DNA from 2 places in the Cobetia sp. BMC6 genome. Region 2 is predicted to be linked to the other one. Evidence: predicted binding sites of a transcription regulator. Region 2 holds the regulator's gene; the other holds the start of a gene.
What was found. The regulator sigma-54, encoded in region 2, starts transcription at its own class of promoters, with help from an activator protein. The targets are predictions, from matches to a motif close to TGGCACNNNNNTTGCTNT.
Positions count from the first base shown of each region.

Region 1: the regulator sigma-54 is predicted to act here: its motif matches at 6,159-6,176, upstream of glnL (nitrogen regulation protein NR(II)).

Region 1 covers NZ_JAKUMF010000013.1:12,955-23,999, reverse strand. The annotation lists gene MKZ40_RS16065 (BCCT family transporter) at 1-1,648, opposite strand, end outside; gene MKZ40_RS16060 (deoxyguanosinetriphosphate triphosphohydrolase) at 2,130-3,467, opposite strand; gene ntrC (nitrogen regulation protein NR(I)) at 3,639-5,048, opposite strand; gene glnL (nitrogen regulation protein NR(II)) at 5,045-6,139, opposite strand; gene MKZ40_RS16045 (DUF4124 domain-containing protein) at 6,403-7,095, opposite strand; gene glnA (glutamate--ammonia ligase) at 7,511-8,917, opposite strand; gene typA (translational GTPase TypA) at 9,560-11,045, shown strand, end outside.
Region 2 covers NZ_JAKUMF010000002.1:109,627-120,671, reverse strand. The annotation lists gene mlaE (lipid asymmetry maintenance ABC transporter permease subunit MlaE) at 1-700, opposite strand, end outside; gene MKZ40_RS04730 (ATP-binding cassette domain-containing protein) at 697-1,617, opposite strand; gene MKZ40_RS04725 (calcium/sodium antiporter) at 1,921-2,865, shown strand; gene MKZ40_RS04720 (KpsF/GutQ family sugar-phosphate isomerase) at 2,964-4,019, shown strand; gene MKZ40_RS04715 (HAD hydrolase family protein) at 4,148-4,717, shown strand; gene lptC (LPS export ABC transporter periplasmic protein LptC) at 4,717-5,400, shown strand; gene lptA (lipopolysaccharide transport periplasmic protein LptA) at 5,509-6,087, shown strand; gene lptB (LPS export ABC transporter ATP-binding protein) at 6,091-6,831, shown strand; gene MKZ40_RS04695 (RNA polymerase factor sigma-54) at 7,065-8,513, shown strand; gene raiA (ribosome-associated translation inhibitor RaiA) at 9,165-9,473, shown strand; gene MKZ40_RS04685 (PTS sugar transporter subunit IIA) at 9,483-9,953, shown strand; gene rapZ (RNase adapter RapZ) at 10,091-11,014, shown strand; gene MKZ40_RS04675 (HPr family phosphocarrier protein) at 11,001-11,045, shown strand, end outside.

The DNA of each region.
Region 1 (11,045 bases), on a different contig from region 2:
AGGTGCCTTCTTCGGTCCAGGGGTCATCCGCCGGGAATTCCTCGATATTGATTTCCTTGACCGTGTAATCCGGCTGGTAGCGCAGGTCATAGTGCGCGGCACGCACGATGGAGATGCACAGCATCAAGGCCACTGCCAATAGCGGCACCCCCCCGATGATGGAAGCCGTCTGCAGGGTCTCCAGCCCGCCGATGAACATCAGCACGATGGGCATGAACGACAGGGCGAAGGCCCAGAACAGGCGGTTCCAGCGCATCGGCTCTTCATCGACTTCCTTCTGGACCACAGCGGCCAGAATGTAGGAGATGGAGTCGAAGGTGGTCGCGGTGAAGATCAGCGCCAGCAGCGTGAAGGCGAAGATCACCACGTAGTCCAGCGGCAGCGTGTGCAGCATCGCGAAGATGGCCGCGGTCGGGCTCTGGTCATTGAGGATGGTGACCACGTCCAGCTCACCGGACAGCTGCAGGTAGAGGCCGTAGTTGCCCATCACCATGAAGAACAGGAAGCAGCCCATGGTGCCGAAGAACATCGAACCGGCGACCATGGCGCGGATGGTGCGGCCCCGCGAGATACGCGCGATGAACAGCCCCACGCTGGGCGCGAACACCAGCCACCAGGCCCAGTAGAAGATGGTCCAGTCCTGCGGGAAGTGCGTGTCCTCGAAGCCCTTGAACTCAGCGAACGGCTCAAGCCAGGTGGCCATGTGGATCAGATTGCTCATCACGCGGCCCAGCGCATCCAGACCGGTATTGGCCATGAACAGGGTCGGCCCCACGATGAAGATGAACAGCAACAGGCCGACCGCCAGCCAGAAGTTGATGTCTGACAGCAGCTTGATGCCCTTCTTGAGGCCCACGTAGGCGCTGTAGCCGAACAGGGCGGTACACACCAGCAGCACCACGATCTGCGTGGTCAGCGACTTGGGCACCCCGAACAGCTCGTGCACCCCCTCGTTGATCATCGGTGCCGCCAGCCCCAGGGTGGTCGCGCCGCCGCCCAGCATGCCGAAGACGAAGCTGATATCGATCAGCTTGCCCAGCCAGCCATGTGCCAGCTTTTCGCCCAGCACCGGCATCAGCGCCTCGGAAATCTTCAACACGCTGTGGTGACGCACGTAGTAGAAGTAGGCGATCGGCACGGCGGGGATCAGGTAGATCGCCCATGCCAGCGGGCCCCAGTGGAAGATGCCGTAGGCCGCGGCCCATTCCGCTGCCTCCGGTGTCTGGCCTTCCACATGGAATGGGGGCGACTGGTAGTAGTAGACCCACTCGATCATCGACCAGTACAGGATGGAGGCCCCGATGCCGGCGCAGAACAGCATCGCCGCCCACGACACGATGGAGAATTCAGGCTTCTCCTCGGCATCACCGAGCTTTATCTGACCGATGTCGCTGAAGATGATGTAGATCATGAAGCCGCCGGCCCCCACGCCGAGCAGCAGATAGAGCACACCGAGCTTGCTGGTGACGAAGTTCTTGGCCGCCGATACCCACATCGCGCCCTGCTCGGGGAAGATGACCAGGGGTAGCGTCACTGCCAACAGCAGGAAGATCGAACCGAAGAAGGTCGGCTTGTCGATCATGTCGAAGGGCTTTTCGGGCCGATCCCCCGCCGCCTTGGCGGATACCTTTCGGGTTTCCTTGCTCATATATAAGCCTCATTTATCGTTGTTGCCATGCATGATAACAGCTTATCATGAGTGATTGCGATACACGCATCCCCACTGCGTACAATCCTAGTACAACGATCCAAGCGCCTACGTAAAGATAATTTAACGCAAGCAAGTCATTTATTAGCGCCTGGCAGGCCTTGGCGCTCAGGGCCCAGAGAGGAACAGGAAGCACGACGACAGGGCTGGCAGCGACAGGCAAATCAGCAAGGAAGACACAGTCAGAACAAGCAGCACAGAGGTGGGCAGCCACAGAGGGGGAAGACGCAGAAAAGGCGCAGAGAAGGCAGCAGATGTCAGGCCGGACCGCAGGCATCCACCAGGGAACGGCACATCGCCGCTACCGCTCCCTGGCGGGAAATGATGAGGCTGAAAGTGATGAAGCCTGCAGTGGTCAAGCTTGGGTGAATAGGCATGAAGAGATCAGGCTTGAGATGATCGGGCTGATGGCGCCTCGCTCTCAGTCACCGCGCAGGCGCCCGCCCATCTCCTGGGCGAGGTCCACCGCGAAGTGGTCCGTCATGCCGCCGATGAAGTCGAGCATGCGCCGATAGCTGCGGTAGAGATCCCAATCCTTGGTCGGCGTGTTCTCGCCGATCAATGCCAGCACACGTTGATGCTTGAAGCTGGAACGCCCCGTGGTATGCAGCTCATGCGCAGCGCCGATGAAGGCCTCGAGCAGGATGCCCAGCGTGGTGTAGGCGCCGATCTCCAGCTTGGCCTTGCGCTCGTTACGGAAGATCTTCTGGCGCGCCAGATTCTTGGCTTCCCGCACGCCCCAGCCGAGGTCGGGGTGGCACAGGTCGAGCAGGTCTTCGCTGAGCGTACCGGCCAGCAGTTCCGTCTCGCGCTGGACGAAAGCCTCGGCGACATCATTGACGGCACGCTCCATCGCCGCGCCTCTCAGCGCCGCCACCTTGCGCCGCTGGGAAGTGCCGCGGGCGACCATCTCCTGATATTCGCGCGGCTCGCCACCGCTGATGCCGGTGAGAATCTCGAATACTTCCTCGAATTGCAGGATGCCCATCTCGAGGCCATCTTCCAGGTCCAGCAGCGCATAGCAGATGTCATCGGCGGCCTCGACCAGCCACGCCAGCGGGTGACGGCACCAGCGTCCATCGGCCCGTGCCAGCAGACCGCAACGCTCGGCGACCTGATCCAGCAGCACGCGCTCGCTCTGATAGCAGCCGAACTTGCCGCCCGCCGTGGCGTGCTCCACCGTCCACGGGTACTTGAGCAGCGTGCCCAGCGTCGCTGCCGTCAGGCGCATGCCGCCATGGAACTGGTTGTATTCGATCTGGGTGACGATGCGAAAGCCCTGGGCATTGCCTTCGTAGGTGAGCAGGTCCTCGCGCTCGGCATCGCTCAGCCCGGCCAGCCGACCGTGATCACTGGCGGCCTCGGCGGCGAACCAGTCACGGATGGCGTACTCCCCGGCATGCCCGAAGGGCGGGTTGCCGATGTCATGCCCCAGGCAGCCGGTCTGGACGATGACACCGAGATCCGACGGCGTGATCCAGTCGGGCAACTGCTCCTTGAGCTTCTCGCCGACCATCATGCCCAGCGAGCGGCCGACGCAGCCGACCTCCAGCGAGTGGGTCAGGCGCGTGTGGATGTGGTCGTTGTCGGTCAGCGGATGAACCTGGGTCTTGCGCCCCAGGCGACGGAAGGAACCCGCGAACACGATACGGTCGTGGTCCTTGTGGAAGGGAGTCCGCCCCATCTCACGCGATACGGTGCCCGGTGCGTCATGCAGGCGACTCGGTTCCAGCAGTCGCTCCCAGCTCATTGATGACATCAGGCAACTCCTTGGCAGGCGCCGAGTGCTGGCGCCGGCGAGCAGATAACAGGTGAATGACGCGCATGAAAAAAGAGAACAGGGATTGTGGCACCCTGTTCTCCTTGTCTCCAGCCCGCTCAAGTCATCCTCAGCTCGCCAAGATTGCCCTCGAACCCGCTCAGGCTATCCTCAGTCCTCGGCCAGCGCCGGCAACAGCACCTTGAGCTTGCGGGTCAGGGTGTTGCGCCCCCAGCCCAGCAGCTCGGCGGCTTCGCCCTTGCGACCACCGGTATGCTTGAGGGCCGTCTCGATCAGAATACGCTCGAAGTCGGGCACCGCTTCTTCCAGCAGATGGGTATGACCGGCGGCAAGCGCGCGGTCTGCCCACTCGCGGAAGGCACCACGCCAATCGCCGGAGGCCGCCTCGGTGCCGCTGGCATCTCGCAGCTCCGGCGGCAGGTCCTCGATCATCACTTCACGCCCCGAGGCCATCACCGTCAGCCAGCGACAGGTGTTCTCGAGCTGGCGCACGTTGCCCGGCCAGTCGAAGCGCGTCAGGTGTTTCTCCGCGGCCTCCGTCAGCACCTTGGGCTCGGTCGACAGCTCACGCGCGGCCTCGCCCAGGAAGTGACTCATCAGACGCGGGATGTCTTCGCGGCGCTCCGACAGGCGCGGCAGATGCACGCGAATCACGTTGAGGCGGTGGAAGAGATCCTCACGGAAACGCCCATCCTCGACCAGCTTTTCCAGGTGCTGGTGCGTCGCGGCGATGATGCGCACGTCGACCTTGACCGGCGTGATGCCACCGACACGATAGAACTCGCCATCGGCCAGCACGCGCAGCAGGCGAGTCTGGGTCTCGGCGGGCATGTCACCGATCTCATCGAGGAACAGCGTGCCGCCATCGGCCTGCTCGAAGCGCCCGCGGCGCAGCGCCGTGGCGCCGGTGAAGGCGCCCTTCTCATGGCCGAACAGCTCCGATTCCATCAAGTCCTTGGGAATCGCGGCCATGTTGAGTGCGATGAACGGCTTGGCGGCGCGCGGCGAGTGCTGATGCAGCGCCTGGGCCACGCGTTCCTTGCCGGTACCGGACTCGCCGTTGATCAGGACGGTGATATGCGACTGTGACAGGCGGCCGATGGCGCGAAAGACTTCCTGCATCGCCGGCGCTTCGCCGATGATTTCCTTGGTCAGTCCTTCCGGCACGGCGGCGGGTGCCTTGGATTCACGGGCATGTGCCACGGCGCGCCGTACCAGCGCCAGCGCTTCATCGACATCAAACGGCTTGGGCAGGTATTCGAAGGCGCCGCCCTGATAGGAAGCCACGGCGCTGTCGAGGTCGGAATGCGCCGTCATCACGATGACGGGCAGGTCCGGGTATTTCTCGCGCACGCGCGCCATCAGGTCGAGGCCATCGGTTCCGGGCATGCGGATATCGGTGATCAGGACATCCGGACACTGACGCATGATGCTGGCTTCGGCCTGGTCGGCACGCTCGAAGGTTTCCACCTCGAGGTCGGGTTGTGCCAGAGCGCGCTCCAGCACCCAGCGAATGGCGCGGTCGTCATCGACGATACAGACGCGGGCAGTCTCGCTCATGTGTGATCTCCAGAAGTGCCGGCTAGCGGAATGAGTAAACGGAATTCGGTATGGCCGGGGCGCGAGTCACACTCGATCAGCCCCTGATGCTGGTGCAGGATGCCCTGGGCGATCGACAGCCCGAGCCCTGAGCCTTCGGCGCGCCCCGAGACCATCGGGTAGAACAGCGTCTCGCGCAGGCTCTCCGGGATGCCGGGGCCGTTGTCGATGATCGCCAGCTCGCACACCAGTCGGTGGCGCTCATGGCCCAGCGTGAACTGACGACGAGCGCGGGTCCGCAGCGTGATCTCCCAGGGCGCCTCTTCGCCCTCGTGCGTATCCGGACGGGGCTGCTCGTTGAGCGCCTGGGTCGCGTTGCGTGCGATGTTGAGTACCGCCTGGATCAGCTGTCCTTCATCGCCGATGACCTCCGGGAGGCTCGGGTCATAGTCGGCCGTCAGCTTGATGTGATGCCCTTCCGCCGCCAGCAGGGAGCGCACCCGCTCGGTCACCGAGTGGATGTTGACCGGTGACTGCAGCGGTGGCCGGTTCGGCCCCAGCATGCGGTCGACCAGATCACGCAGGCGGTCCACCTCCTCGATGATGATGCGCGTGAATTCCACCATCTGCGGTTCGGGCAGGTCACGCTCGAGGAGCTGGGCAGCGCCACGAATGCCGCCGAGAGGATTCTTGACCTCATGCGCCAGCCCGCGTGTCAGCACCTTGACCGCCTCCTGGCGGGCGATCAGCGCTTCTTCGCGCGAGATCTGCATCAGGCGGTCACGCGGTTCTATCTCGACCAGCAATTCATCGGCGCTGATGGGCGTCGCGGTGAAATCCACCGTCAGCGCTTCATTGGCCGCGTTGATGATCTCGGCCTCACGCTGAGTGTAGGGATGCTGTTCCTCCAGCGCCTTGCGCAGCACATTGACCAGGGTGTCATCCAATCCGGACATGTTGTCGGGCGTACTGCCCTTCACGCGCACCAGACTCACCGCCAGCAACGTCTCCGCGGCGGGATTCATCCAGACCATCTGCAGTTGTGAGTCCAGCACCACCACGGCAGTGTTGAGGTGTTCGAGCAGTCGTTGATGCATGGGTTTGTTCGCCATCTGCAGTACGTCTCCCTGTTCTGCAATAACCGCGCCAGTCTGGTGCAGGCACCGAGAACACGGCGTCCGATGCTGTGCAACCATTTCGGCCCCCTCATATTGGCACCAAAATGGTGCAGGCGAGAAATCGCGCTCGAGCTCGTGTTGCTTCACTCCGCCATCAGGCAAACCGATATCGACTGGCCCAGACACGAAAAAGCCGCCCGAAGGCGGCCTGTCAGCCAAGGAGAAACGCGAGATGAAAGAAGGCCGCCCAGACGCTGCTAGCCTCCGCCAGCATTGGCAGGATTGTTGGGATTGCGAGGCAGATTGACGCTGGCGCGTTGCACATAGACCACCTTCGGCTCGCTGGTCTGGCGTACGCGGCCGGTGGAATCCAGCAACTCCGCCTGGATGACATGCTTGCCACGCTCCAGCGCCGGCACCATGAAGACGGTACTGTGCATGGCGGATTGAGACGGCGCGCCATCCACGGTCACGCGCACCTTGTCTTCCGGACGCAGCTTGGGCTCGATCCCCAGGCGTACCGCCAGATTGCCCGCCTGCCCGGTCTGCAGCGTTTCCTCGTTGGACGGGCTCTGGATGGTGAAGGTGGTATAGCCACGGAAAGCCACATCCACCGCAGGCGCCCGGGTGCGGGTGCTCTCGCTGGATGAGGAAGAGCTCACGCGCGACGGCGTGCTGCGCCGCGGCGGCAGGGATTCTGTCGACGGCACCACGCTGAGCGGCGTCAGCTGCACCTTGCTGCCGCCCGCAGGCTGATCACTGAAGACCACGTTGCCGTTGGCATCGACGTGGCGATAGACCTGGGCCGCCTGAAGATCGAACGACAGGCTCGTCAGCATCAGCGTCGCTGCCAGCAGCAGGCACTGCAGTGGCTCGGGGCGCGCTGCTGGCAGTGCACGCGAGTCCGTCGCGGGGTTCGCGACGCGCAGGGAGGATACGAAGGGCCACATCCGAAGATTCCTGAAGAGAGTCATGGGAGGCCAGAAGCCGCAGGCAGCTCCAGCGGGATTGGGTCTATCGGCAGGCGATCCTGCTGCCTGATGACAAGGCTAACAAGTTACAAAGCTTACCGCGTTGATGCCAGCATTTGGGGCCCTCGACAAGACGCCTGTGGGCATTGACTGTCACGCAAGGCTACCACCGCGCCCTGCAGGTCTGTCATCAGCATGGCCGATATCAGGGAAAAGGATCAGAGCAAAGAGTCAGAACGAAAAACAGGGCCACACCTGTCGGTATGGCCCTGCTGTCGTCATCGTCCGGGGCTTGCCTCCACCTGGAAGGCACCCCGTCAGATGGCGTGGCTAGCGAATGGCTGCCTCAACCTCTGCAGCGCCTGGACGCTGCTGTACTTAGGCGTTGCAGTGCTTAGACGCTGTAGTACATGTCGAATTCGAGCGGGTGAGTCGCCATGCGCAGGCGCTGGACATCTTCGCCCTTCAGCTCGAGGTAGGCATCGATCATGTCGTCGGTGAAGACGCCGCCCTGGGTCAGGAACTCACGATCGCCGTCCAGCGCGGTCAGGGCCTGTTCGAGGCTCTCGGCCACGGTCGGGATGGACTTGGCTTCTTCGGCCGGCAGGTCGTAGAGATTCTTGTCCATCGCGTCGCCCGGGTGGATCTTGTTCTTGATACCGTCGATACCGGCCATCAGCATCGCGGAGAACGCCAGGTACGGGTTGGCCGTCGGATCCGGGAAACGCGCCTCGACACGCTTGCCTTTCGGGCTGGCAGTGTACGGAATGCGGATGGAAGCGGAACGGTTGCGGGCAGAGTAGGCCAGCATGACCGGCGCTTCGAAGCCCGGCACCAGACGCTTGTAGGAGTTGGTGGACGCATTGGTGAAGGCGTTCAGGGCACGAGCGTGCTTGATGATGCCGCCAATGTAGTAGAGGGCCATTTCGGACAGACCCGCGTACTCGTCACCGGCGAACTGGTTGTCGCCATCCTTCCAGAAGGACTGGTGAACGTGCATGCCGGAACCGTTGTCACCGACCAGCGGCTTGGGCATGAAGGTCGCGGACTTGCCGTAGGCGTGAGCCACGTTGTGGATCACGTACTTGAGTTCCTGAACCTCATCGGCCTTCTTGACCAGGGTATTGAACTTGACGCCGATCTCGTTCTGGCCGGCGTTCGCCACTTCGTGGTGGTGAACTTCGACTTCCTGACCGATGGCTTCCAGGGTGTTGCACATGGCAGCACGGATATCGTGGAAGCTGTCGATCGGCGGGACCGGGAAGTAGCCGCCCTTCAGACGCGGACGGTGACCCAGGTTGCCGCCTTCCGGCGTGGAATCGGTCGCCCAGGCACCTTCTTCGGAAGAGATCTTGAACATGGAACCGTTCATCTCGTTCTTCCAGTGCACTTCGTCGAAGATGAAGAATTCCGGCTCCGGACCGAAGAAGGCGGTGTCGCCCAGACCGGTAGACTTCAGGTATTCCTCGGCGCGCTTGGCGACGGAGCGCGGATCGCGCTCATAGCCCTGCATGGTGGCCGGCTCGATGACGTCGCAGCGCAGCACCAGGGTGGTGTCTTCGGTGAACGGGTCGAGGAAGGCAGTGCCGTCGTCCGGCATCAGGATCATGTCGGATTCGTTGATGCCCTTCCAACCTTCGATGGAGGAACCATCGAACATCTGGCCGTTCTCGAAGAATTCCTCATCCACTGCACGCGCCGGGATGGAGACGTGCTGCTCCTTGCCCTTGGTGTCGGTGAAGCGCAGATCAACCCACTTGACTTCGTGTTCTTCAATCAGGGCAAGTGTCTTCTCAGCCATGGTAATTCTCCGATGGAGCCGGCGGCTCTGGTTACAGTTGGTGTCAGCGTTGTCTGGGGTTATTGCTCTATTTTGTAAGCCTTTTCTCTCATGGTCGGCGTCGTTATGCCAGCCATCAGACAGGATGCTCTAACAATGCAGCGAGCGTGCCAGAATGGCGCACGCCGCATCGTCGATTTCAGTAAGATCATGAATATGCTGAAAAAAAACATCATCATCTTCATGCATGCAGCACGAAAACCCGACCAAGGATGGGCCGACAAGGTGCAAAAATTCTTGCCGCGCAGTGCAGATTCATCATTTGGGTGCACCAAAAAACGTCATTGCTCCACGATGGTGCAAAATACTGGATCTCAAGTATTTCTCCGCTCACACCCGATGATCACGTCAGCATCACATTGCGGTCATTTCTTCCTTTCCTCCTGATGTCGGCCTCGACTCACAAGTTTTTTTCATGCGCGACAGGGGGGCGGAAAAGACTTGAGAGACAATCATTTGGGCACTTCAGACCAATTGAAGGCACTCGCTGACTCGCCTCGTGAATGCACGATGCTGGCAGGAGGCATGCCATGCCCCCTATAATGCGCCCCAAATCACAAGCGCCCGGTACGCGAGCGCCCATTTTCCGCACAGGTTCCCGTCGTGATCGAGAAACTTCGCAACATAGCCATCATCGCCCACGTTGACCACGGTAAAACTACCCTGGTCGACAAGCTCCTGAGTCAGTCCGGCACCCTGGACCGCAAGGCCGAGGGTCAGGAACGCATCATGGATTCCAACGACCAGGAAAAAGAGCGCGGCATCACCATTCTCGCGAAGAACACCGCGATCCAGTGGAACGACTACCACATCAACATCGTGGATACCCCCGGGCACGCTGACTTCGGTGGCGAAGTCGAGCGCGTGATGTCCATGGTCGATTCCGTGCTGCTGCTGGTCGATGCCGTCGATGGCCCGATGCCGCAGACGCGCTTCGTGACCCAGAAGGCATTCGCCCAGGGCCTGAAGCCGATCGTCGTCGTCAACAAGATCGACCGTCCGGGCTCTCGCCCTGACTGGGTCGTTGACCAGATCTTCGATCTGTTCGACAACCTGGGCGCGACTGACGAGCAGCTCGACTTCCCGATCATCTACTGCTCTGCCCTCAACGGCATTGCCGGTATGGACCCGGAAGACCTGAAAGACACCATGGACCCGATGTTCCAGTCCATCGTCGACATCGTCGAGCCGCCCAAGGTCGAGCTGGACGGTCCGTTCCAGATGCAGATCTCCGCACTGGACTACAACAGCTACGTCGGCGTCATCGGTCTGGGCCGCATCAAGCGCGGCGCCGTCAGCCCGGGTCAGCAGGTGTCCATCATCACCAAGGAAGGCGCTGTCCGTAAGGGCAAGATCGGCCAGGTCATGACTCACATGGGCCTGGACCGCGTGCAGACCGACAAGGCGACTGCCGGCGACATCGTCTGCATCACCGGTATCGAGAACCTCGCGATCTCCGACACCATCTGCGACACCGCCACTGTCGAAGCGCTGCCGCCGCTGACCGTCGATGAGCCGACCGTCTCCATGACCTTCCAGGTCAATGATTCTCCGTTCGCCGGTCAGGACGGCAAGTTCGTCACCAGCCGCAACATCCGTGAGCGTCTGGACCAGGAACTGATCCACAACGTCGCACTGCGCGTCGAACAGGGCGAGACTCCGGAGAAGTTCGTCGTCTCCGGGCGTGGTGAGCTTCACCTCTCCGTTCTCATCGAATCCATGCGTCGTGAAGGCTTCGAGCTGGCCGTGGGCCGTCCGGAAGTCATCATCAAGGAAATCGACGGCAAGAAGCAGGAGCCGTACGAAGAAGTCATCATCGACTGTGAAGAGCAGCACCAGGGCTCCATCATGGAAGAGCTGGGCTACCGCAAGGGCGAGCTGACCAACATGAACCCGGATGGCAAGGGTCGTGTGCGTCTGGACTTCATCATCCCGTCTCGCGGTCTGATCGGCTTCCGTGGCCAGTTCCTGACCCTGACCTCCGGTACCGGTATCCTGACCAGCCGCTTCGATCACTACGGTGACCTGAAGGAAGGCGCAGGCGTCGAGCGTCGCAACGGCGTCATGATCTCCATGGTGCCGGGCAAGG
Region 2 (11,045 bases):
CCGAGGTAGGGATCAGGTCATAGCCCTGGAAGACGGCGATCCAGCTGACCACCAGCCCGAAGACCAGTGACTTGATGACGCCATTCATGACATCACCGATGAAATCGACGTTCGACTGCATGCTGCTCCAGTAGGCGCCCTCGTAGATGCCCAGCCAGTCGACCCCCACCAGCTTGCCGCCCCAGATCCCCACGACACTGAAGCCGATGGTCAGCAGCGGCAGCGAGACGAACCCGGCCCACAGGCGCGGCGCGACGATGCGCTTGAGCGGATCGACGCCGATCATCTCCATGCTGGTCAACTGCTCGGTGGCCTTCATAAGGCCGATCTCCGCCGTCAGCGCCGACCCCGCACGCCCGGCGAACAGCAAGGCCGCGACCACAGGTGCCAGCTCACGCAGCAGTGACAGCGACACCATCTGCCCCAGCGCCTCCTCGGCACCGAAACCGACCAGAATGGTGTAGCCCTGCAGCGCCAGCACCATGCCGATGAACAGCCCCGAGACCAGCACGATGGCCAGCGACAGCACACCGACGAAGTGCATCTGCCGCATCCACAGGCCGATGCCCTCACGGGACGGGATGCCGATACCGGCCTGCACCAGCAGCATGCCGGCACGCCCGATGGCCGCGATCACGTCGATGCTGCTGCGGCCCAGTGACGTGATGGCCCCGAGCGGGCCACGATTCAGACCACTCATGACTCTCTCCTGCGGGTTGCCGCTTCGCGACCATCGAGAATGTCGCCGGCGAAGTCCGGGGCGGGGTAATGGAAGGGCACCGGGCCATCCGGCTTACCGTGGATGAACTGGGCCACGCGCGGGTCCGATTCGGCGTTCAGCGCCTCGGGGGTACCCTGCGCCATCACCTTGCCATCGGCGATCACATAGACGTAATCGGCGATGGTCAGCGTTTCCTTGATGTCGTGCGAGACCACCAGCGCCGTCATGCTCAGCGCATCGTTGAGGCGCCGGATCAGATTGACCAGCACGCCCATCGAGATGGGGTCCTGCCCGGCGAACGGCTCGTCGTACATGATGAGGTCCGGGTCCAGCGCGATGGCTCGCGCCAGCGCGACACGCCGTGTCATGCCGCCGGAGAGTTCGGCCGGCATCAGTTCACGCGCGCCGCGCAGCCCGACGGATTCGAGCTTGATCAGCACGATGTCACGAATCATCGCATCGGGGAGGTCGGTGTGGACGCGCAACGGGAAGGCGACGTTCTCGAACACGCTCAGGTCGGAGAACAGGGCACCGCTCTGAAACAGCATGCCCATGCGACGGCGCATGCGAAACAGCTCGCGCCGCGACAGGCCATGCACGTGCAACCCGGCGATCTCGACGCGCCCCGCCGAGGGCGTCAACTGGCCGCCGATCAACTTGAGCAGTGTCGTCTTGCCGGTACCGGAAGGCCCCATGATGGCGGTTATCTTGCCACGCGGGATCTTGAGGTCGATGCCGGAGAATATCTCGCGTTCTCCACGGGTGAACCGCAGGCCTTCGACACGAATCAGGGCGTCATCGAGATTGATCTCGCCTGCCGCGCCGCGTGAAGAAGCCTGCGCATCCTGGCCGTCCGCACCCGTCCGGGTTGCGGTCTGACCGGGCAAATCAGTCATAGAAGCATCCGCTGTGAGGGACCTTCGCCGTGACAAGCCACACGCAGTCGGCTCGTGAACAGGACGAATGTCCGAGTCATGGGATCCAAGGATCAAGTTAGTTAGCGAACATCGTATCCGAACCCACCCCTGCGCCGCCAGTCTCATCAAGGCAACAGAGCCGTGCCGCGGGGAGCGACACGGTCAGCAATGCGCTCAACAATGGGAACACGGCCACTGCCTTGCAAAGGATTGGGGGGATGCGTTTAATGGCGCGGTTCCCGGCGATACGCCACCGCCCTGCCCCCTGCCCCGAGAGTTCTGATGCTATATCCCATCCTCGCAGTCGTCATCGGCCTGATTGGCCTTGTCTGGAGTGCTGATCGCTTCATCGAAGGAGCCGCGGCCACTGCGTGGCGCGCCGGGATGAGCAAACTGCTGATCGGGATGACGATCGTCTCGGTCGGCACCTCTGCCCCCGAGATCGTCGTCTCCATCATGGCCTCTCTTGATGGCACTCCGGATATCGCGACCGGCAATGCGCTTGGCTCCAACATCGCCAATATCGGCCTGGTGCTCGGCGTCACGGCGCTGATCGCCCCGATTCCGGTGCATTTCGGGCTGGTGCGCCGCGAGCTGCCGCTGCTGCTGGCGGCCACGGCGCTGGGCGGTTATGCGCTGTCCAACAGCGGGCTTGAGCGTCTCGATGGCATCCTGTTGCTGGCCCTGCTGGTCTTCACGCTGGTGTGGCTGTTCAAGGTCGACTCGCCAAGCGAGACGGAAAGCCAGGATGACGTACCCGAGATGAGCACCGGACGCGCCATCTTCTGGCTACTGGTCGGTCTGACGGTATTGATCGCCAGCTCGCGTGCGCTGGTGTGGGGGGCGACCGACATCGCCCAGGCACTCGGCGTGCCGGAATTGATCATCGGCCTGACCGTGATCGCCATCGGCACCAGCCTGCCGGAACTGGCCGCCAGCGTGGCCAGCGCCCTCAAGCGCCATCACGACATCGCCATCGGCAACGTCATCGGCTCCAACCTGTTCAACATCCTTGCCGTGCTGCCCGTGCCGGGCCTGCTGGCGCCGGGTCCGGTGGATGGCAGCGCCATCAGCCGTGACTATCCGGTGATGCTGGGGCTGACGCTGCTGCTGGCCGCGTTGCTCATCTGGCAGCGCCGTGGGCGCATCGGCCGTGGCCCGGGTGTTATCCTGCTCGCCGGCTATCTGGCCTACACGGCCTGGCTTGCCATCAGCCTGACTCGCTGACGGCAGCGTCTTCATCATCGTTTGCCACGCCGCCGCGCGGGATACACGCCCTTTCCGCGCGGCCTGAGCCCTGGCCAACCACAGGCAACAATTCGATCATGACAGAGCCTTCCAGCACTCCACACGCCACCGCACCTGGCGCCTCAGCATCCAGCCAGTCCGCCGCCGCTGATGAGACTCCGGCCAGCCAGGCGGATTTTCGCGCCAGCGCCCGTCGCACCTTCGCCATCGAAGAGGCGGCCATCGCCGCGCTCGAAAGCCATCTCGATGACGACTTCGACCGCGCCTGTCAGCTGATGCTCGCCACCAAGGGCCGCGTCATCGTGACCGGCATGGGCAAATCCGGCCATGTCGCCAGCAAGATCGCCGCCACCCTGGCCAGCACCGGCACCCCGGCCTTCTTCGTCCACCCCGGTGAAGCCAGCCATGGCGACCTGGGCATGATCACGCCGGCCGATGTGGTACTGGCGCTGTCCAACTCCGGAGAGACCGCCGAAGTCACTGCGCTGCTGCCGCTCTTGAAGCGCATGGGCACCCCGCTGGTCTCGATGACCGGCAAACCCGGCTCGACCCTGGCGCGTGATGCCGAGGCGCATCTGGACACCAGCGTTGCCCAGGAAGCCTGTCCGCTGAACCTGGCACCCACCGCCTCGACCACCGCTGCGCTGGTGATGGGCGACGCCCTGGCAGTGGCACTGCTGGAGGCCCGCGGATTCACTGCCGAGGAATTCGCCCTTTCCCACCCGGGCGGCAGCCTGGGTCGCCGCCTGCTGCTGCGAGTCCAGGACGTGATGCATCATGGCGACGCCCTGCCGCGCGTGGCACTCGGCAGCCCGCTGCGCGATGCGCTGCTCGAGATCACACGTCAAGGCATGGGCTTCACCTGCGTGATCGATGGTGACGACCACCTGGTCGGCGTCTATACCGATGGTGACCTGCGCCGCACACTCGACCAGCACGGCGATCTGCGCGCGCTGAAGGTCGATGATGTCATGACCCGCGGCGGCAAGACCGTGCGTGCCAGCATGCTGGCTGCCGAAGCGGTGCGTATCATGGAAGAAAACCGCATCAGCGTTCTGGTAGTCTGTGACGAGGATGAGCACCCCATCGGAGCCATCCATATGCACGGCCTGCTGGCCAGCGGCGTGATCTGAACTCCCGCGGGCGTTCGCTGTCTCTGTTCGACGGCAGATCGTCCCGACAGTAGACGCTACCGCTCAACGCCCATCAGCGCCGTTCACAGGACAGCGTCAAGCATGCACGGAGTGCGAGGAGAAAGACCATGAGCGACACGAATTCCCTGAGCGAAGAATATCCGCAGGACATCATCGACCGCGCACGCCGCGTGCGCCTGCTGGCGCTGGATGTCGATGGCGTGCTCACCGACAACCGCCTGCACTACGATGCCAACGGTGTCGAGACCAAGTCCTTCCACGTCCAGGATGGCCATGGCCTCAAGCTGGTGCTGCGCAGTGGCGTTCGCGTCGCGCTGATCACCGGCCGCAGCTCACCGATGGTCGAGCGTCGCGCCAAGGAATTGGGCATTCAGGATGTCATCCAGGGCCGTGAAGACAAGCTGGTCGCGCTGACCGACCTGTGCCGCGAGCACGGGATCGAGCTGGAAGAGGTCGCCTATTGTGGCGATGACCTGCCGGACCGCGAGGCCATTCGTCGTGTCGGTCTCGGCGTCAGCGTGCCCAACGCCATGGCCTACGTGATGAGCGAGGCCAACTGGGTCACCTCACGCCAGGGCGGCGATGGCGCCGTACGCGAGCTCTGTGATCTGCTGCTCAAGGCACAGGGCCACTGGGCCTCGGTGCTGGATACCTACCTGCAGGAGTCGCGCCCCTGATGTTACGTCTGCCCCGCCCTTCTCCGCGTCTCTGGCTGATGCTGCTGTTGCTGCTCGTCGGTGGCGTGCTGGCGCTGATCGAGCAGCGCAACAGCCTGGAATCGACCGTCAATGTCGAGGTCGACAGCAGTGAGCCGGATTACTATCTCGACGGGGCAGACATGACACGCTTCGATGCGCGCGGCGTGGCGATCCAGTCCATGAGCTCGCCGCATATCGAGCATACGCCAGGCGATGACGTGACCCGGGCGCAGACCCCGAAGATTCGCACCAACGACAGTGAAGACCGCCGCTGGTATGCCACGGGGGACAGTGGCGTGTTGAGCGCCGGCGGCGACACCTTCACTCTCGAGGGCAATGCCAGACTGCGCCAGCCCGATGACCGCTGGACCCTCGATACCGATGTTCTGCACTACAGCCGTGATCAGAATCGCGCCTGGAGTGACGTGCCGGTCGTGATCACCCAGAATGGCCAGCATGTCGAAAGCGACAGCTTCAGCGCCGACCTCTCCCGGGATTCCGCCGTGCTGCAGGGCCGCGTGCGCAGCGTCCTGCAACCCGGCACGGGCCAGAGCGAGGCCAGCAAGGAAGCCGAGCGCATCGACTCGGGCACCGACAGCACCACTACCGATGACGGGCGCATCAACAGCACCTTCGAGGCAGCGCCTGCCAGCGGTGAATGAACCTGCCGGGCTGGCCGTCGCGCCATGACCCGCGCCGCAACACCTTCTTCCCTGCCGCTCGATGGCATCATTGCTCGGGCGGCGACCCCGTCATGCCAAGGAGCCACCATGACCTCCCCGACTCGCAAGCCCTTGACGGCCTGTCGCCAGACCCTCAACAGCGGTGTCATGGCGCTCTGCCTGGCACTGGGCATGTCCACCTTCGCCCCGGCCTCCATGGCGCTGGACAGCGATGCCAGCCAGCCGATCAACATCGCCGCGGACGCCCTGTCTCTCGATGACAAGGCCGGCACAGCCACCTACACCGGCCAGGTGGAGATGCGCCAGGGCAGCATGAAGCTCGATGCCAGCCGCGTCGATATCAGCCGCGCCGGCAGCGGCGAGATCTCGCTGGTCAAGGCCACCGGCAAGCGTGCCTACCTGGAACAGCAACCCGCACCCGACGAGAAGCTGGTCAAGGGCTGGGCCGACACCATCCGCTATCATGCGCTGGAGCGCCGCGTGGAGCTGGTCGGCAATGCGCGTCTCGAGAAAGGCGATGACACCTTCGAAGGCGGCTACGTGGAGTATTTCCTCGACAAGCGCCAGGTGAACGCCAACAACAGCAAGACGGCACAGCAGACCGAAGGCGGTCGCGTACACATGACTTTGACGCCGCGCGGCGCCAATGCCAGCAAGGAAAACTGAGTCATGACTGCTGCTACCCCGCGTACGCTGAGCGCTCGCCATCTGGCCAAGGCCTACAAGGGCCGCAAGGTGGTCAAGGACATCTCGCTTGAGATCCGCCAGGGTGACATCGTCGGCCTGCTGGGCCCCAACGGCGCCGGCAAGACGACCTCGTTCTACATGATCGTCGGGCTGGTGCGCGCCGATGCCGGCAACGTCTCCATCGACGACAAGGACCTTTCCGCTGCCGCCATGCATCAACGCGCACGCGCCGGCATCGGTTATCTGCCGCAGGAGGCGTCGATCTTCCGCAAGCTGTCGGTGGCCGACAACATCATGGCGATTCTGGAAACCCGCAAGGATCTGGATCGCAATGGCCGCAAGGCACGTCTTGAAGAGTTGCTCGAGGAATTCAGCATCACGCATATTCGTGCCAGTGCCGGCATGAGCCTGTCCGGCGGGGAGCGTCGTCGGGTCGAGATTGCCCGTGCACTGGCCACCGAGCCGGACTTCGTACTGCTCGATGAGCCCTTCGCCGGCGTCGACCCCATCTCGGTGGGCGAGATCAAGAGCATCGTGCGTCAACTGCGTGACCGTGGCATCGGCGTGCTGATCACCGACCACAACGTGCGCGAGACACTCGATATCTGTGACACCGCCTATATCGTCGGCGATGGTCAGATCATCGCTCACGGTGACGCGGACTCCATCCTGGCCAACCAGCAGGTACGCGACGTCTACCTGGGCCACGAGTTCACGCTCTAGGGCCAGCGGATGCGCTGAGCCCTCCCACGGCGAAAGCTTCATAAGCCGCTGCGTGATTTTATCGCGTAGCGGCTTTTTCATGTCTGACATCAGGCGCATGCATGACGTCCATACCACCTTGGTGTAAACATGGCATGCAAGTTGCTTGAATATTCACTGCAACCACTTGTCAGTGGCCCGAGTCACGGTATAGCGTAGTAAGCACGTTCCTTTGCCGTGAATTGACTGACTCCATGAAACCCACCCTGCAACTCCGCCTCGGCACCTCGCTGACCATGACGCCGCAGCTTCAGCAAGCGATCCAGCTGCTGCAGCTGTCGACGCTCGACCTGCGTCAGGAGATTCAGCAAGCCCTCGAGTCCAACCCCATGTTGGAGCTCGACGAGGACTACGAGTCGCTGGATGTCATAGAGACACAGGATACGAGCGAGATTTCCACTGCCGACTCCTCGAGCGAGATTCCCGAGGAATACCCCCTCGACAGTGACTGGTCGGACCTCTACCAGGACCACGCCGGTAGCCTGACCAGCTCCGGCAGTGGCAGCGGGAGCGAAGAAGGGCCGGACTTCGATCGCAATACCAGCGTCGAGAGCCTGCAGGACCACCTGCGCTGGCAGCTGGCGATGACCGACCTCGATGGCCGTGAACGCCAGATGGCGGAGAGCCTGATCGATGCCGTCGACGGTGCCGGTTACCTGAGCCTGTCACTCGATGAGCTGGTCGATGGTCTGCGCGGCCAGGGCCTGCCCGGCCTCAAGGCCTCCGAGCTCGAGCAGGTACTGCTGCGTCTGCAGCAGTTCGACCCGACCGGCGTCTTCGCCCGCGACCTGCGCGAGTGCCTGCTGCTGCAACTGGCGCTGCTGCCGGATGATCTGCCGCTGCTGGCGCAGGCGCGTCGCCTGGTACGTCAATTCCTCGAGGCACTGGGCAACGATGATCGCAAGCTGCTCAAGCGCCGACTGAGCCTTGACGATGACGAGCTGGATCACGTCATCCGCCTGGTGCGCGCGCTCGATCCGCGTCCGGCATCCGCCTGGGGCGAGCCCGCCAGCGATTACGTGATCCCTGATCTACTGGTGCGTCATACCCGCCACGGCTGGCAGGTCGAGCTCAACCCGGAAGCGCTGCCCAAGCTGCGCATCCAGCCGGAATACGCCGCACTGATCAAGCGTGCCGACAAGTCCGCCGACAACACCTTCCTCAAGGACAACCTGCAGGAAGCGCGCTGGCTGATGAAGAGCCTGTCATCACGCAATGACACCCTGCTCAAGGTCGGCCGCGAGATCATGGCGCGCCAGATCGACTTCCTCGAGCAAGGCGAGGAAGGCATGAAGCCACTGATTCTGGCCAACATCGCCGAAGTGGTCGAGATGCACGAATCGACCATCTCGCGGGTCACGACCCAGAAATACATCCACACCCCGCGCGGCGTCTTCGAGCTCAAGTTCTTCTTCTCGAGCCAGGTCGGTGGCAGCGGCAGTGGCGACGCCCACTCAAGCACCGCCATTCGTGCCCGCATCCGCAAGCTGATTGCGGAAGAGCCGGCTCGCAAGCCTCTCTCCGACTCACGCCTGGTCGACCTGCTCGCCAGCGATGGCATCGAGGTCGCACGCCGTACCGTGGCCAAGTATCGCGAAGCGATGGGCATCCCATCCTCCAGCGAGCGCAAGCGTCTGGCCTGATGTGTCATCTGCGGCTGCCATGCGCCTGGTCTCCCTCCTATCATGGCCGTTGCCGCCAACCTCAAACGCTGGTTTTCTCTCTCACCAGCCTCTGACATTACTGACACCGGCGCGCCTGTCGCGCGCCCTGTCATTCCGTCAACCGCTCGTCAATGGCCCATCATGGCGCGCAGGATGATGGCAAAAATCCATCATTCCGGCTGCATCATTTACCGTCAATCGCATGTTTTTAAAGTCACTTTTAGCCGTATTGCACCGGGATGTCACTCGGTGATCCTTCCGGCACGCTGCTTGCTCCACGCAACCCAAGCGCCTGAAAGGCGGCGTACATGCAGGGATTGGCGACGAAAACCCGTCTTCTTGCGCGCCTTTCATGCACCACCCTTCAAGCGTGACCTTGAAGTCCATTCCGTTACCCCTCACTGAGTTGAAGACAAGCACTGAGCCACGATGCAGCGCAGCGTTGATCTTTGCGCAAAGCTTGGGCATTGTCGGTACAGACGCTCACGACATCTGACGCCGCTGGCAAGGGCGCGAAAACATCGCCAGACGGTGGTCGTCAAGCCTGTTGCAGAGCGTCCGATCAGGGTTTGCTCGTAGTCAAAAAGGGTTACAATTGAATGGCAACCCGCTGGATAAAGGAGCGTGTCCATGCAAGTGAATATCACCGGGCATCATGTGGAACTTACCGATCCTCTCCGCGATTACGTCAACGAGAAGCTCGCTCGCCTCGAACGGCATTACGACAACATCACCAATGTTCAGGTGACACTGTCGATCGAGAAGGAGCGCCAGCAGGCTGCCTGCACCTTGCACGCAGCAGGCGCTGACCTCCACGCCCTGGCAGAAGACCCCAACATGTACGCTGCCATCGACGCGCTCGCCGACAAGCTGGATCGCCAGCTGGTCAAACACAAGGAAAAGTCCCAGGCTCGTGCTCAGGGCACCGGGACCCGTTGACCTTCAGCCATGACACTTGATCAGATCCTTCCCCCCGAGCGCACCCTTTACGGTGTCCCCGGGGGGAGCAAGAAGCGGGTGCTTGAATTCTTCAGCACCTTCATCGCACAGAACATTCCCAGCCTGGATAGCCAGGAAGTCTTCTCGCGCCTGATCGGGCGCGAGAGACTGGGGTCGACCGGCATCGGCCACGGTGTGGCCGTGCCCCATGCACGCAGCCCGCATTGCAAGACACCAATCGCTGCGTTTCTGAAGCTCGGTGAACCCATCGACTTCGATGCCATCGACGGAGAACCCATCGATCTGCTATTCGTGCTGCTGGTGCCTGAGGAAGCGGACGAGACCCATCTGACGCTGCTCGGGCAGGTCGCGGAATTGCTCAATTCCCCGACCAATCGCTCGGCCCTGCGCCAGGCAGACAGCCAGCGTGCACTCTTTGAGGCATTGACCCAAGCCATCGCCGAATTACCGGCGCGCTGAATCACAGGCCCGGACATCGTCCGGGCTTTCGTCTTGCTGGCCTCCCATCGGCCGACGTACAGCGCACTGATAGCGGGCAACCTTCTGCCCCACCCCTGCATTCTTTCGACGTTGACCTCGCCCTTGGAGAGCACTTCATGAAGATCGTGATCATCAGCGGCCGCTCCGGCTCCGGGAAATCCATCGCTCTCCAGGCGCTGGAAGACATTGGCTACTATGCCATCGACAATCTGCCCGGCATGCTGCTGGCGCCACTGGTCGATCAGCTCGAACAGGACAGCCCGGCACGCCGACGTATCGCGGTCTCCATCGATGCCCGCAACCTGCCGGAAGCCTTGACCCGCTTCCCCGAATTGCTCGACAACGTCCGCCAGAGTGGCATGGACGTGCAGGTCGTCTACCTGACCACCGATTCGCGAGTGCTGCTGGAACGCTACTCGGCGACCCGGCGTCGTCACCCTCTGACGCGCGACAACGACCACACCCTGGCCGAGGCCATCGAGATCGAGCAGAAGACGCTCGCCCCGATTCGCCAGAAGGCCGATCTGGTCATCGACTCGACCAACCTGAGCGTGCACGACCTGCGCTCGCGGATCACCGAGCAGGTCGCCCAGCACAGCTCTCGCCACCTGACGCTGACCTTTGAATCCTTCGGCTTCAAGCATGGCGTGCCGACCGACGCCGACATGGTGTTCGATGCCCGCTGCCTGCCCAACCCGTACTGGGACATCAATCTGCGCGGCGATACCGGTCGCGATGACAGCGTGGCCGAATTCCTGCAGCGCTACCCCACCGTCCAGGCGATGCATGACGATATCGCCGGCTGGCTGGAACGCTGGCTGCCCGCCTATCAGGACAGCAACCGCAGCTACCTGACGGTGTCCGTGGGCTGTACCGGCGGCCAGCATCGCAGCGTCTACCTGTGCGAGCAGCTGGCGAGCTACTTTGCCGAGCGCCTGCCTGAGGTGCGCCTGCGTCACCGCGAGCTGGGCATTCATACCGCGCTGAGCAACCCAGGTGAGACAAGTGATCAGCAGGAGCATCGCGATGCCCTCTCGTGAGCTGACGCTGACCAACCGCCGCGGGCTGCAC